Regions from separate parts of the Variovorax frigidus genome, predicted to be linked through region 2. Evidence: predicted binding sites of a transcription regulator. Region 2 holds the regulator's gene; the other holds the start of a gene.
The links. Region 2 encodes NrdR, which represses ribonucleotide reductase genes. Its sites were predicted from a motif close to CACNANATNTNGTG; they were not measured.

Region 1: the regulator NrdR is predicted to act here: its motif matches at 1,952-1,965, upstream of ACSFBC_RS27055 (ribonucleoside-diphosphate reductase subunit alpha).

The regions. Positions count from the first base shown of each region.
Region 1 is NZ_JBPJZF010000011.1:54,444-61,916, forward strand. It holds gene ACSFBC_RS27045 (sigma-54-dependent transcriptional regulator) at 1-1,117, shown strand, start outside; gene ampD (1,6-anhydro-N-acetylmuramyl-L-alanine amidase AmpD) at 1,107-1,697, shown strand; gene ACSFBC_RS27055 (ribonucleoside-diphosphate reductase subunit alpha) at 2,069-4,990, shown strand; gene ACSFBC_RS27060 (ribonucleotide-diphosphate reductase subunit beta) at 5,142-6,302, shown strand; gene ACSFBC_RS27065 (histone H1-like DNA-binding protein) at 6,498-7,037, shown strand; gene ACSFBC_RS27070 (carbohydrate kinase family protein) at 7,112-7,473, opposite strand, start outside.
Region 2 is NZ_JBPJZF010000001.1:582,330-589,802, reverse strand. It holds gene ACSFBC_RS02755 (pilus assembly protein) at 1-2,275, shown strand, start outside; gene ACSFBC_RS02750 (type IV pilin protein) at 2,272-2,697, shown strand; gene ACSFBC_RS02745 (GspH/FimT family pseudopilin) at 2,622-3,221, shown strand; gene nrdR (transcriptional regulator NrdR) at 3,229-3,672, opposite strand; gene glyA (serine hydroxymethyltransferase) at 3,696-4,940, opposite strand; ZMP/ZTP riboswitch at 4,993-5,118, opposite strand; gene ACSFBC_RS02730 (lytic transglycosylase domain-containing protein) at 5,169-6,008, opposite strand; gene ACSFBC_RS02725 (DUF748 domain-containing protein) at 6,679-7,473, shown strand, end outside.

The DNA.
Region 1 (7,473 bases), on a different contig from region 2:
GGTGCAAGCCCCGGTGGTGCCCGTGCGGGTGGTGCCCGCCGCGCCGTCCGGCCGCGCCGAGACGGTCGGCGGCAGCGGCACGGCCGCGCTCGACCGCCTGGTCGGCGACTCGGAGCCGATGCGCCTGGTCAAGTCGCGCATCGCCAAGGTCGCGCGCGGCATGGCGCCGGTGCTGGTGCGCGGCGAATCAGGCACCGGCAAGGAACTGGTCGCGCGTGCGGTGCATGCCTGCAGCCAGCGCAGCGAAGGACCCTTCATTGCCGTCAATTGCGGCGCCATTCCCGAGAACCTGCTCGAGGCCGAGTTCTTCGGCGCGCGCAAGGGCGCCTACACCGGCTCGTCGCAGGACCGCGACGGTTACTTCCAGGCGGCGCGCGGCGGCACCCTGTTCCTCGACGAGATCGGCGATCTGCCGCTGGCCATGCAGTCCAAGCTGTTGCGCGCCATCCAGGAACGCAGCGTGCGGCCGATCGGCTCGACGCAGGAGGACGCGGTCGACGTGCGCATCGTGAGCGCCACCCACAAGGACCTGCAGGCCGAGGTCCAGAACGGCCGCTTTCGCCAGGACCTGTTCTACCGGCTCAACGTGATCGAGATCGCCGTACCGGCCTTGCGCGATCGGCGTGAAGACCTGCCGCTGCTGTGCGCCGCGCTGCTGGCGCGCATCGCCCGCGATGCCGGCATGAACGTGCCGGCGCTCTCGCCGGAAGTCGTCGGGCGCCTGACGGCCCATCCGCTGCAAGGCAATGTGCGCGAACTCGAGAACCTGCTGCACCGCGCGGTCGCGCTGAACGACGGCGACGAACTGCACCTGGATTTCGAAGCCAGCGGCGTGGCGCCGCTCGAACGCCCGGCCGTCGCGGACGCCACGGTGGTCGTCACGCCGCAGGCACCGCCGGCGGCCGTGCCCCCCGCCGTCCCGCCCGACCTGCAGACCTACCTCGATCAGCAGGAGCGCGAGATCCTCGTGCGAGCGCTGCGCGAAAGCGGCTTCAACCGCACCGCGGCGGCGGCGCGCCTGGGCCTGAGCCTGCGCCAGATCCGCTACCGCATCGCGCGCCTGGGCATCAGCACGCCCGGGGGCGAAGAGCCCGTGGGCGCCGGCGATGAGGGATGACGCCGATGCGCTCTGGCAAGCGGGCTGGTACCGCTTCGCCAAGGCGCTGCCTTCGCCCAACTTCGGCGCGCGGCCGGACGGTGCACGGATCGACCTGATCGTGCTGCACTCCATCAGCCTGCCGCCGGGCCGCTACGGCGGCGACGAGGTGCAGCGGCTGTTCACCAACCAGCTCGATTGGGATGCACACCCCTACTTCCAGCAGATCCGCGGCACCGAGGTGTCGGCGCACTTCTATGTGCGGCGCAACGGCGAGCTCTGGCAGTTCGTGAGCTGCGAGGCACGCGCCTGGCACGCCGGCCCCTCGGCGTGGCGCGGCCGGAGCAACTGCAACGACGACTCGATCGGCATCGAACTCGAAGGACTCGAAGGCGAGCGCTTCGAGGACGCCCAATACGAGACGCTGGCCAGCCTGTGCCCGGCCATCGCGCAGCACTATGCGATCGCCTTCGTCGCCGGGCACGAGCATGTCGCGCCGGGCCGCAAGATCGACCCGGGCCCCGGCTTCGTCTGGCCGCGCCTGCAGGCCGATACCGGCTGGCCGAGCGCGATGTTTCCCTCGGGCACGGTGGCAGGCTAAAGATTTTCAATCGCTGCGGCGTCGGCGATGCCCCATCCGCCCCACAGGACTGCGCGCGTTCTGCAAGGCACGGAGGCCAGCAACCATGGGGCCTGCAAGCCCAAAAGCGCTGGAAACCTGCATGGTTGCTGGCCTCGTGCAAACTGATCCAGTAACCATGCCGCATGGCACGCAGCCCAGGCGCGGATCACGCACTCCAGCATGCATTGAAGTCCGTGAAAAACACTACATCTAGTGATTGTGGGCGCCTCACACACTAGATATAGTGTGCCTGCCCGCTTCAACGGTCGCGAATGCACCGTGGCCCCGGCGGCCGAACGCCGAGCCGCTCGCCGTTCCCCCCAACAAGAAATCGCCAAACAGAGGACCGAATGCAAACAGCCCTGAACACACCGTCCGCCGCCCGCGCCAGCGCGCCGCAGCAGAATGCCGGCGCCCGCGACACCGCAGGCACGCCCACCCACGAAGCGCTCACGCACTACCAGATCATTCGCCGCAACGGCGCGGTCGTGCCCTTCGAGCCGAACAAGATCGCCATCGCGCTGATGAAGGCCTTCCTGGCCGTGCACGGCACCCAGGGCGCGGCTTCGGCCAGCGTGCGCGAGACCGTCGACACGCTGACGCAGTCCGTGGTGCGCGCCATGGTGCGCTCGCGTCCGAGCGGCGGCACCTTCCACATCGAAGACGTGCAGGACGCGGTCGAACTCGGCCTGATGCGCGGCGGCCACCATGAGATCGCGCGCGCCTACGTGCTGTACCGCGAACGCCGCTCGCAGGAGCGCACCAAGCAGGGCGAACAGGACGCGCCGGCGGCGCCCGCGCTGCACGTGCTCGACCGCGGCGAACGCGTCGCGCTCGACCTGAACGAGCTCAAGGGCCTGATCGAATCCGCCTGCGAAGGTCTGGGCGACACCATCACCGCCGCGCCCATCCAGGCCGAGACGATGCGCAACCTGTACGACGGCGTGCCGCTCGACGAGGTCTACAAGGCCTCGATCCTGGCCGCCCGCACGCTGATCGAGAAGGACCCCGACTACACCTTCGCCACCGCACGCCTGCTGCTGCACACGATCTTCAAGGAGATCATCGGCCGCGAAGTGATGCCGGCCGAACGCTCGCAGGCCTACGTCGACTACTTCCCGCAGTTCATCAAGAAGGGCGTCGACAACGAACTGCTCGACGAGAAGCTGCTGCAGTTCGACCTGCCGCGCCTGGGCGCCGCACTCAAGGCCGAACGCGACCTGCAGTTCGACTACCTCGGCCTGCAGACGCTGTACGACCGCTACTTCCTGCACGTGCGCAAGACCCGCATCGAATTGCCGCAGGCCTTCTTCATGCGCGTGGCCATGGGCCTGTCGCTGGGCGAGATCGACCGCGAAGCGCGCGCCATCGAGTTCTACGAAGTTCTGTCGTCCTTCGACTTCATGTCGAGCACGCCCACGCTGTTCAACGCCGGCACGCTGCGCTCGCAGCTGTCGAGCTGCTACCTGACGACCGTGCCCGACGACCTCGACGGCATCTATGAGTCGATCAAGGAAAACGCACTGCTGTCGAAGTTCGCGGGCGGCCTGGGCAACGACTGGACCCGCGTGCGCGCGCTGGGCAGCCACATCAAGGGCACCAACGGCGAATCGCAGGGCGTCGTGCCCTTCCTCAAGGTGGTGAACGACACGGCCGTGGCCGTGAACCAGGGCGGCAAGCGCAAGGGCGCGGTCTGCACCTACCTGGAAACCTGGCACCTCGACATCGAGGAGTTCCTGGAGCTGCGCAAGAACACCGGCGACGACCGCCGCCGCACGCACGACATGAACACCGCCAACTGGATTCCGGATCTGTTCATGCGCCGTGTCATGGAGAAGGGCACCTGGACGCTGTTCTCGCCCAACAACGTGCCCGACCTGCACGACCTGTTCGGCGCCGACTTCGAGCGCGCCTACGTCGCCTACGAAGAGAAGGCGCAGCGCGGCGAGATCAAGCCCTCGCGCACGCTGCCCGCGGCCGACCTGTGGCGCAAGATGCTCACGATGCTGTTCGAGACCGGTCATCCCTGGATCACGTTCAAGGACGCCTGCAACGTGCGCTCGCCGCAGCAGCACGCCGGCGTGGTTCACTCGTCGAACCTGTGCACCGAGATCACGCTGAACACCAGCGACACCGAAACCGCGGTCTGCAACCTCGGCTCGGTCAACCTGCTGCAGCATCTGAAGGACGGCAAGGTCGATCAGGCCAAGCTCAAGAAGACGATCTCGACGGCGATGCGCATGCTCGACAACGTGATCGACATCAACTACTACGCGGTCAAGAAGGCACGCGACTCGAACCTGCGCCACCGTCCGGTGGGCCTGGGCCTGATGGGCTTCCAGGACGCGCTGTACGAACTGCGCATTCCCTACGCCTCGGAAGAAGCCGTGCAGTTCGCCGACGAGTCGATGGAAGCCATCTGCTACCACGCCTACTGGGCCTCGACCGATCTGGCCAAGGAACGCGGCAAGTACTCGAGCTACAAGGGCTCGCTGTGGGACAAGGGCATCCTGCCGATCGACACGCTCGACCTGCTCGAACAGGCTCGCGGCGGCTACGTCGAGGTCGACCGCTCGGCCACGCTCGACTGGGATGCGCTGCGCCAGAAGATCAAGCTCGACGGCATGCGCAACTCGAACTGCACCGCGATCGCACCGACCGCGACCATCTCGAACATCATCGGCGTCGACGCCTCGATCGAACCCTGCTTCGGCAACCTGTCGGTCAAGTCGAACCTGTCGGGCGAGTTCACCGTGATCAACCACTACCTGGTGCGCGACCTCAAGCGCCTGGGCCTGTGGGACGACGTGATGGTCATGGACCTGAAGCACTTCGACGGCTCGCTGCGTCCGATCGACCGCGTGCCGCAAGACATCAAGGCGCTCTACGGCACGGCCTTCGAAGTCGAGACCAAGTGGCTGGTGGAAGCGGCCGCACGGCGCCAGAAGTGGATCGATCAGGCGCAGTCGCTGAACATCTACATGGCCGGCGCATCGGGCAAGAAGCTCGACGACACCTACAAGCTCGCATGGCTGCGCGGCCTGAAGACCACCTACTACCTGCGCACGCAGAGCGCGACGCACGCCGAGAAGTCGACCGTGCAATCGGGGCGCCTCAACGCGGTGTCCTCTGGCGGCAGCAACGAAGCATCGTCGGGCATGAGCGCGATCGAAGCGGCGGCACTCGCGGCGCAAGCGCAGCTCGCCGCGATGCCGGCCACCGACATCGCGTTCTGCGGCGTCGACGACCCGACCTGCGAGGCCTGCCAGTGATGTCAGCCTGATGCGAATGTGATTCGCGGCATCGCCCGACATGAAATGCGATGCATGCGAACAACATAAGCACGACATAATTCGAGCACGATGTGAGAGGCACTTTGCAACTCACATCGTTGCTCACATAATTTGAGCATTGGATTTTTCTATGTTGACCTGGGACGAAGAAGTCAAACCCTCCTTGCCAAAGGACATGCAACAAGGCTTGCATCATTCATCGCAAAACGGCGCACCGATCGCGCGCTCGATGGAAGTCCCGACTTCGCAAACACCCGCCGCACCGGCCGTCGCACGCCGCGTCAACGCCGCCGACAAGCGCATCATCAACGGCCAGACCGACGTCAACCAGCTGGTGCCGTTCAAGTACAAGTGGGCCTGGGAAAAGTACCTCGCCACCTGCGCCAACCACTGGATGCCGCAGGAAGTGAACATGACGCGCGACATCGCGTTGTGGAAAGACCCGAACGGCCTGACCGAAGACGAGCGCCGCATCGTCAAGCGCAACCTCGGCTTCTTCGTGACCGCCGACTCGCTGGCCGCCAACAACATCGTGCTGGGCACGTACCGCCACATCACCGCCCCCGAGTGCCGCCAGTTCCTGCTGCGCCAGGCCTTCGAAGAGGCGATCCACACGCACGCCTACCAGTACATCGTCGAGTCGCTCGGCCTGGACGAGAGCGAGATCTTCAACGCGTACAACGAAGTGCCGTCGATCCGCAACAAGGACCAGTTCCTGATCCCGTTCATCGAGGCCATCAGCGACCCGCACTTCAAGACCGGCACCCACGAGACCGACCAGACCCTGCTCAAGTCGCTGATCGTGTTCGCCTGCCTGATGGAAGGCCTGTTCTTCTACGTCGGCTTCACGCAGATCCTGGCACTGGGCCGCCAGAACAAGATGACGGGCGCTGCCGAGCAGTACCAGTACATCCTGCGCGACGAATCGATGCACTGCAATTTCGGCATCGACCTGATCAACCAGCTCAAGCTGGAGAACCCCAACCTGTGGACCGCGGACTTCAAGGCCGAGATCAAGGATCTGTTCCTGAAGGCCGTCGAGCTCGAGTACCAGTACGCCGAAGACACCATGCCCCGCGGCGTGCTCGGCATGAACGCCTCGATGTTCAAGGGCTACCTGCGCTACATCGCCAACCGGCGTGCCCAGCAGATCGGCCTCGAGACACTGTTCCCGAACGAAGAAAATCCGTTCCCCTGGATGAGCGAAATGATCGACTTGAAGAAAGAGCGCAATTTCTTCGAAACCCGCGTGATCGAGTACCAGTCGGGTGGTGCGCTCTCCTGGGACTGAACTTTTGAACGAAAAGAATCGATGAATTCAGGAATTGCCTTCGACACCCACTGCGTCACAGAACGCGGCGTGGCGAGGGCGCAGGTGTTCATGGTGCTGGGGCTTGATTCCCAACGCCATGGATCGCTTCACGTACACAAGCGTGCGTGGAGTGCTTCAAAAGGTTGATTTTTCAACTTGATCAAGGAGAAAGAAATGGCAACTGCAAAGAAAGCGCCGGCGAAGAAAGCCGCAGCAAAGAAGGCTCCGGCAAAGAAGGTCGTCGCCGCCAAGAAGGCTCCGGCCAAGAAGGTCGTAGCGAAGAAGGCTCCGGCGAAGAAGGCTCCTGCCAAGAAGGTCGCGGCGAAGAAGGCTCCGGCTAAGAAGGTCGTTGCCAAGAAGGCGCCGGCCAAGAAGGCCGCTGCCAAGAAGGTCGTAGCGAAGAAGGCTCCGGCAAAGAAGGCCGTCGCCGCCAAGAAGGCACCGGCCAAGAAGGCTGCTGCCAAGAAGGCGCCGGCGAAGAAGGCCCCCGCGAAGAAGGCAGCGGCCAAGAAGCCCGCCGCCAAGAAAGCCGCGAAGAAGCCCGCTGCCAAGCCTGCCCCCAAGGCGCCTGCTGCAAAGCCTGCCCCCAAGGCCCCTGCTGCCAAGAAGGCTGCCAAGGCGCCCGCGAAGGCTGCTGTAGCACCTGCCCCCGCTGCGCAGACGACGCTGAACCCTCAGGCCGCTTGGCCTTTCCCGACGGCCAGCAAGCCCTGAGTTTTCTCAGGGCCCTGAAGGCCAAAAGCCCGGTACCGCAAGGTCCCGGGCTTTTTTCTTGGGCGCTGGGGCGCTCAGAGTCCGAGCTGCTGGCGATCGACGGTGTAGTTCTGCGGGCCGCGCTGCGCGATCTTCAGGGCACCGATGCGGTTGCCCAGCAACGCGCACTTCTCCAGCGGCCAGCCCTGTTCCAGCCCGAACAGCAACGCACCGCGCCAAGCGTCGCCACAGCCCGTGGGATCGACGATCGCCGCGGGTTTGACCGCGGGCACGTGGGTGCGCTCGCCGTTGACCCAGACGTCGCAGCCCTCCTCGCCGAGCGTGACGACGAGCCCGCGCACCCGGCGCGAGATCTCTGCGTTGTCCCAGCCGGTGCGATCGCTCAGCATCTTGCCTTCGTAGTCGTTGACCGTGACCCAGTCGGACTGCTCGATGA
Region 2 (7,473 bases):
CACGCTGCGCCGGGCCCAGCGGGGCAGCGCCTACTATCTGGCGGCCAAGTACGGTGCCTTCGACGACCGCAACCAGGACGGCAACCCTTTCGTGACGGCCAGCGGTGTCGGCGGCGAAGAACGCGTCTCGAATGCGGAATGGCAATCGGGCGTGGACGACGACGGTTTTCCCAAGCCGCGCGGCTACTTCCTGGCGAGCCGGCCTCAAGAGATGATTGCAGCCATCCGGGAGATCTTCCGGAGCGCCGCCGCCCCGAGCGGCACGACCGCGGGCGGCGCCATCGCCAGCCACCACGTCGCGCGCAGCGGCACGCAGCTCTACATCCCGCAGTTCGACAGCAGCACCTGGTCGGGCTCGTTGCTGGCCTATCCGTTGCACTACGACGCAGCCTCGGGCGCGGTCAGCAAGGGCGCGACCCCCATCTGGAATGCGGGCGAGCGGCTCACGGGCCATCCGGAGGCGGTTCCGCCTGTGGCGGCCCGCGATCCGGCCAGCCGGCGGATCTTCACGCAGCGCAGCACGGGGCAGGGCGCCGAATTCTTGTGGGAAGCATTGAGCGCCGATGCACCGCTGCGGGCCGCCCTGGACCGCGTGCCCGACTCGCAGATGGACGAACGCGACGGGCTGGGCGAGGCCCGCGTCGCCTACCTGCGCGGTGACCGCCGGCGCGAGGGCCACGGGAGTGCGGGGGTGTTCCGCATGCGCGACTCGGTGATGGGCGACATCGTCAACGCCGCGCCGCTGCAGGTGGGGGCGCCTAGTGCCGCATTGCAGGGTCCGGCTTACGCGGACTTCCTGGTCGCGAACCGGGCACGGCGGCAGGCCGTCTACGTCGGCGCCAACGACGGCATGCTGCACGCCTTTGCCGCCGACGACGGCAGCGAACTCTTCGCCTACGTGCCGCGCGCCGTGTTCGACAGGCTGGGCGCCTACGCCTCGCCGGCCTATGTCCATCAGCCCTATGTCGACGGCAGTCCGGTCGCGGGCGAGGTCCTGGGCACCGACGGCCAGTGGAAGACGATGCTGGTGTCGGGCATGGGCGGTGGCGCGCGCGGGGTCTTCGCGCTGGACGTGAGCACGCCCGAGCGCTTTGCCGCGTCGCAGGTCCGATGGGAGTTCAGCGGTGCCGACGACGCCGACATGGGCCATGTCACCCAGGCGCCGCGCCTGCTGAAATTTCGCACCACCGCAGCCAGAAACGGCAAGGCCGCGACCTACCGGTGGTTTGCGGTGGTGCCATCCGGTTTCAACAACGCCAACGCCAGCCGGGCCGGCGCGTTGTTCCTGCTGTCGCTCGACAAGGCACCGGGCGAGCCCTGGGTCATGGGCAGCAACTACCACAAGGTCCTGCTGCCCGCGCCCGTCGACACCACGCGGGTCAATGCGCTCGGACCGGTCGGCGACTACGCCGGCGCGGACCGCGCCACGCGGTGGCTCTACGCGGGTGACACCCAGGGCAATCTCTGGAAGTTCGACTTCGCGAACGACGCGCCCTGGACGGCGGCCAACGCACTGGCCCTGTCGGGTGCGCCGTTGATGGTTGCCCAAGACGCGGCGGGGCTGCGCCAGCCCATCACCGTGCCGCCTGAAGTCGGGGTCGGGCCGAACGGCGGCGCGATCCTGCTGTTCGGTACCGGGAAATGGGTGGAGGCCGACGACGTGGGAAGCCGTGGCGTGCAATCGATCTATGCGGTCCACGACAACGGCCAGGCGATCCCCGGCGGCGGCGCCCGCACGCAACTGCAAAGCCGCCGCGTTACCAGCGAGGGCGACCGGTTCCGGGTCACGGGCGATGCCTTCGCCTACGGCCGCTACAGCGACAAGACGGCCCAGCGGCGCGGCTGGTATTTCGACCTGCCCAACGCCGAGGACCAGGGCGAGCGCCTGGTGTCGCGCATGGTGCTCAGCGATGGCCAGTTGTTCTTCAACACGCTGATTCCCCAGGCCAGCACTTGTAGTGCAGGCGGTGGCGGCCACCACTGCGCGGTCGAAGCCATGACGGGCTTGTCCGCGGGCTTGACCTGCCTCCCGTCGACCGTCGGCATGCCGAGTGCGCCGCTGGTCGTCCAGGCCGGCGACGGTGCATTCGCCCGGACCGACGCTTTCGGGCGCCGCACCGAGACGAAGAAGGTCGAGGTCGTCAGCATCGGTACCGGGCCCGGCGACGCACCGGGTGTGTCCATCGACCGGCCGCTTGCCGGTGGAAAGATCGCGCAGGTGGCCGGGCGCCTGAACTGGCGCCGGGTGCTCCACTTCAAGGATCTGAAGAAATGACGCGCCGCCGCCTTGCCCTGCGCGGCTTCACGCTGGTGGAGCTCATGATCGTGGTGACCATCATCGCCATCCTGGCCTCGATCGCCTACGCCTCCTACGTGGACGCGTTGCGCAGGGGCTGGCGGGCCGAGGCGCGCACCGCGCTGATGCAGGAGATGCAGCAGCAGGAACGCTTCTACACACAGCGCGCCACCTACCGCGGCACGGCTTTCAGCAGCGACTCGGGTCCGACCGCTGGCGCCGGAAAGTACACGCTGGCGGTCGGCCCCTGCGATGGGCAAACCGGTACGCGACATTGCATCCGGCTCACGGCCACGCTCAAGAGCCATTTCGTCGACCCCCTGGCATGGGCTTTCTGGCTGGACAGCCGGGGAGAGAAGGGCTGCACCGGCACGGCGTCGCCGTCGGGCTGTTGGCCATGACGGTGCGGTGGGGCCGGGGCTTCACGCTCGTCGAACTGCTGGTCGTGGTGGGGCTGCTGGCCATCCTGGCGATGCTGGCCGTTCCGGGCTTTCGCGATCTGATGCTGAACCAGCGGCTGAGCGCGAGCACCCGGGATTTCGTCGCCGCGCTGAATCTGGCGCGCGCCGAGGCGCTCAGGCGTTCGCAAAGCGTCAGGGTCCTGCCGACCGGCCGCGACTGGGACAGTGGTTGGCAGGTGCAGGTCCAGCAGGGGGAAGAGATCGTGGTCCTGCGGCGTTTCGAGCCGCTGCGCGAGGGTGTCACGGTGGATGCGCTGGGCAATGCCTTCGGCCGCTCGGTCAGCTACGACGCCAACGGCTTTGCGGGTGGCAGCAAGGGTATCAATGCACTGGGCTGCCTGACCTTCAAGGCCCGGACCCAGCGCCGCAGCTCGATCGTCATTCCGGCTTCTGGCCGGCCCAAGCTGTGCGATCCCGACAAGGCCGGTGATTGCGGCCTGGGCCGCTGCGGCAGCAAGCGGTAGCCGCGGCTCAAATATCCCGCAGCAGCTGCCTGAACTCGTCCACGTCCTCGAAGCTGCGGTAGACCGAGGCGAAGCGCACGTAGGCCACCTTGTCGAGCTTCTTGAGCTCGCGCATCACGAGCTCGCCGACCTTGGTCGAGTCGATTTCGCGCAGGCCGCTCGAGAGAAGCTTCTGGTCGATGCGCAGCAGTGCGCCGTCGATCTGCTCGATGCTCACCGGACGCTTGCGCAGCGCCAGCATCATCGAGGCACGCACCTTCCTGGAATCGAAGTCGGCGCGGCTGCCGTCCTTCTTGACCACGACCGGATAGTTGACGTCCGGCCGTTCGTAGGTGGTGAAGCGCTTGTCGCAGTCGCCGCACTGGCGACGGCGGCGCACGAAGTCGCCGTCCTCCGAGACCCGGGTCTCGACGACCTGGGTCTCGGCATGGCCGCAGAACGGACACTTCATGCGGGCGGCCTAGACAGGGGAACTCAACGGTAGACCGGGAACCGGCTCGTCAGCGCATGCACCTTGGCGCGCACGGCATCGATGTTCGCCGCATCGCGCGGGTTCTCGAGCACGTCCGCCACCAGGTTGGCCGTGAGGCGCGCTTCCTCGTCCTTGAAGCCGCGCGTGGTCATGGCCGGCGTGCCGATGCGCACGCCGCTGGTCACCATCGGCTTTTCCGGATCGTTGGGGATCGCGTTCTTGTTGATCGTCATGTGGGCGCTGCCCAGCACCGCTTCGGCTTCCTTGCCGGTGATGCCCTTGGCGCGCAGGTCGACCAGCATCACGTGGCTTTCGGTGCGTCCGCTCACGATGCGCAGGCCGCGCTCGGTCAGCGTGTCGGCCACGATCTTGGCGTTCTTGACCACCTGTTGCTGGTAGGTCTTGAACTCCGGTGTCATGGCCTCCTTGAACGCGACGGCCTTGGCGGCAATCACGTGCATCAACGGGCCGCCCTGCAGGCCGGGGAAGATCGCGCTGTTGATCGCCTTCTCGTGCTGCGACTTCATCAGGATGATGCCGCCGCGCGGGCCGCGCAGGCTCTTGTGGGTGGTCGAGGTGACGATGTCGGCGTGCGGCACCGGGTTGGGGTACACGCCCGCGGCCACCAGGCCGGCGTAATGGGCGATGTCGACCATGAAGATCGCACCGATGTCCTTGGCCACCTTGGCGAAACGCTCGAAATCGATGTGCAGCGAGTAGGCCGAGGCGCCCGCGATGATCAGCTTGGGCTTGTGCTCGTGCGCCTTGCGCTCCATCGCTTCGTAGTCGATGGCTTCATTGGCGTCCAGGCCGTAGCTCACCACGTTGAACCACTTGCCGCTCATGTTCAGCGGCATGCCGTGGGTCAGGTGGCCGCCTTCGGCCAGGCTCATGCCCATGATGGTGTCGCCGGGCTTGAGGAAGGCCAGCATCACGGCTTCGTTGGCCGAGGCGCCGCAATGCGGCTGCACGTTGGCGGCGTCGGCGCCGAAGATCTGCTTCACGCGGTCGATGGCCAACTGCTCGGCCACGTCGACGTGCTCGCAACCGCCGTAGTAGCGCTTGCCCGGATAGCCTTCGGCGTACTTGTTGGTGAGCTGCGAGCCCTGGGCCTGCATGACGGCCGGCGAGGCGTAGTTCTCGCTGGCGATCAGTTCGATGTGGTGTTCCTGGCGCGCGTTTTCGGCTTGAATCGCAGCCCAGATTTCGGGATCGGTCTGTTCGACCAGGATGTCGCGGTGGTACATGGCAGTCCTTTGAAGACGGTGGTCCTTGTCTGTTCTTCTGAGATGAAACAACAAGGGCTGCCCAGGCGAACGGCTGATCGCCCGAAGATCGGGCGGCACGCTTCCCAGTGGTATTCCACGTCAGCACCATCCGCAGCAAGAAGAGGGATGGCACCTATCGCCAGTCGCGTACCTCGCGAGTGTAGCCCAGCGTCGACGGGCCCGTGACCCGCCGGGCCACGTTCGGGATCAGGAGGCCTCGAGCAACGCCACCTTCTGCGGCGGTGCGACGTCGGGCTTGGCGGCCGGGGCCGGCGCCACGATCGGGATCGGTTGGGTGCGCACAGCCGCTGGCGGCGTCACCGGCAGCGAACGGCCGTCGGCCACCAGGCGCAGGCGCTCGTGTTCGGCCATCACCTTGCCGGTGTAGCCGCCGTCGTCGGCGAGGTTGGCCGCGCCCACGTAATAGCGCAGGCCGGCCTCCAGCGAGCCGGCGCGTGCGATGCATTCCTGCAGCACCTTCACGCCGACGCGCATGTTCGTCACCGGATCGAAAGCCGCGAGCGTGCCGCCCGCGCTTTCGTACTTGTCCACGTGCACCCGGGTCATGACCTGCATCAGGCCCTGCGCGCCGACCTGGCTTTGCGCGAAGGGATTGAAGCTGGATTCAACCGCCATGATCGCGAGGATCAGCGTGGGGTCGAGCTTGGTGCGCTGGCCCAGTTGGTAGGCTTCCGCCACCAGCACGCTCAGCGGCTCGGCCGCGACGCGGTACTTCTTGCTCAGCCAGAAGGCGACGGCCGCTTGCTGCTTGGGCAGGTCCTTGGGGCTCGCCGCGGTCGTGCGGTCGATTGCATTCGGCTCGAGCGCCGTGGCTTCCGGTGCCGGTTTGCGCGATTCCAGCCAGCTCATCAGATGGACTTCGCCGCTTTCGCGCAAGTCCGGTCGGGCCATCAACGCGAGCACCACGAACACGGTGGCCAGGCCCAGCAGGGCGAAGCCGTTGTGCGTGATCTCGAAGAAGCCGTCGACCACATCGGACCCGAAAGTCCGTAGCCCGCGGGCTGTGGCCTCGAACGCCTTGTTCATCGTTTTCCTTTCTGTGCGGCGCCTGAGTCTCTGGGCCCGTGCGGGCGGCGGAGAATTCAAACGACAGCGCTTGGATTGGTACGTACCAGGTGAGCGCGAGGAGGGAGGAGCGCTTCAGCCTGATGAGCCGAAGCAGGTTCGGCGGCGGAAAGAGAAGGCCCGGCGCGGAGTAGGGAGCGCGGGGCGACGGCGGATTCTAGGAGTGGCCAAATACCCAGTCAAGCATAAAGAGATTGATCTTTATGCATTGGTGGATGAAGGAAATGCTGACTTTCGTCTTATGAGGCGATGCCAGTCGATGGACAAACGGTGTTGCCGGCGCTGCATGAAAAGCCTAATGTGAGGCCGTCCGATCTGATCGGACACCGGCCGACGTCCCGGACATCCGGCGCAAGCCAAACGGTCCGGCGACAGAGGCAAAGGTGGCGGCAATCTCTTGCTGCCAGCAACGGCGGAACCCTTCAACTTCTGCCCGAGCGCCCAGATGGCATGGGCCTTGCGCCCGCCATCGAGCCCGGTGCGTGACTGCAGGTCATGCACCGGGCTTTCTCGTTTGGAGCGCAGCATTCGCAGTGCCAGAGCGAGATATGTTGCGCATTGCGGCTTCGTACGCGCTGTTTCAGGATGTGCGTCCGTCGCGGGCACCGATCAATTGCGGCACACTCGCGCGATGAATGCCGCTTCGTTGAAACAGAACAAATGGGTGCGACGGTGTGGCGTCGCGGTGCTGGTGCTGCTTGGGCTGTGGCTCGTGGCCTGGCTGGCAGTGCCACCCATTGCCAAGAGCCAATTGCAGAAGATCGCGAGCGAGAAACTCGCACGCCAGGTAACGGTTGGCAAGATCGACTTCAAACCGTGGACGCTCGAATTGGCGCTGAACGATCTGCGCATTGCATCGGCCGACGGCAGTCAGTCGCAGCTGGCCATTCGCCGTCTCTATGTCGATGCCGAACTTCAGTCGCTGCTGCGCCTGGCGCCGGTGATCGATGCGGTCAGCATCGAGGCACCGGAGGTGCATCTCACGCACCTGGCCGACGGCAAGTACGACATCGACGACATCCTCGCCAAGCTGGCGAGCGAACCGGCCAAGCCTGCGGGAGACCCGGCGCGTTTCGCCGTCTACAACATCAGCGTGTCCGGCGGCAGCGTCGACTTCGACGACCGCACTGTCGGTCGCAAGCACGAGCTGCGCGACCTGGTGCTCAACGTCCCCTTCCTGAGCAACCTCGACTCGAAGCGGGACATCAAGACCGAGCCCAAGCTGGCCTTCACGCTCAACGGCAGCGCCTTCGACTCGGCCGCTTTCTCCACGCCCTTTGCCGAGAGCCGCAAGACCGATGCGCAGCTTCGCTTCAAGGGTCTGGATCTCGCGCCTTACCTGGGCTACATCCCGGCCGGTTTGCCGGTCCAGCTCAAGGCCGGCACGCTCGATGCCGACCTCAAGATCGACTTCGAACGCGCCGCC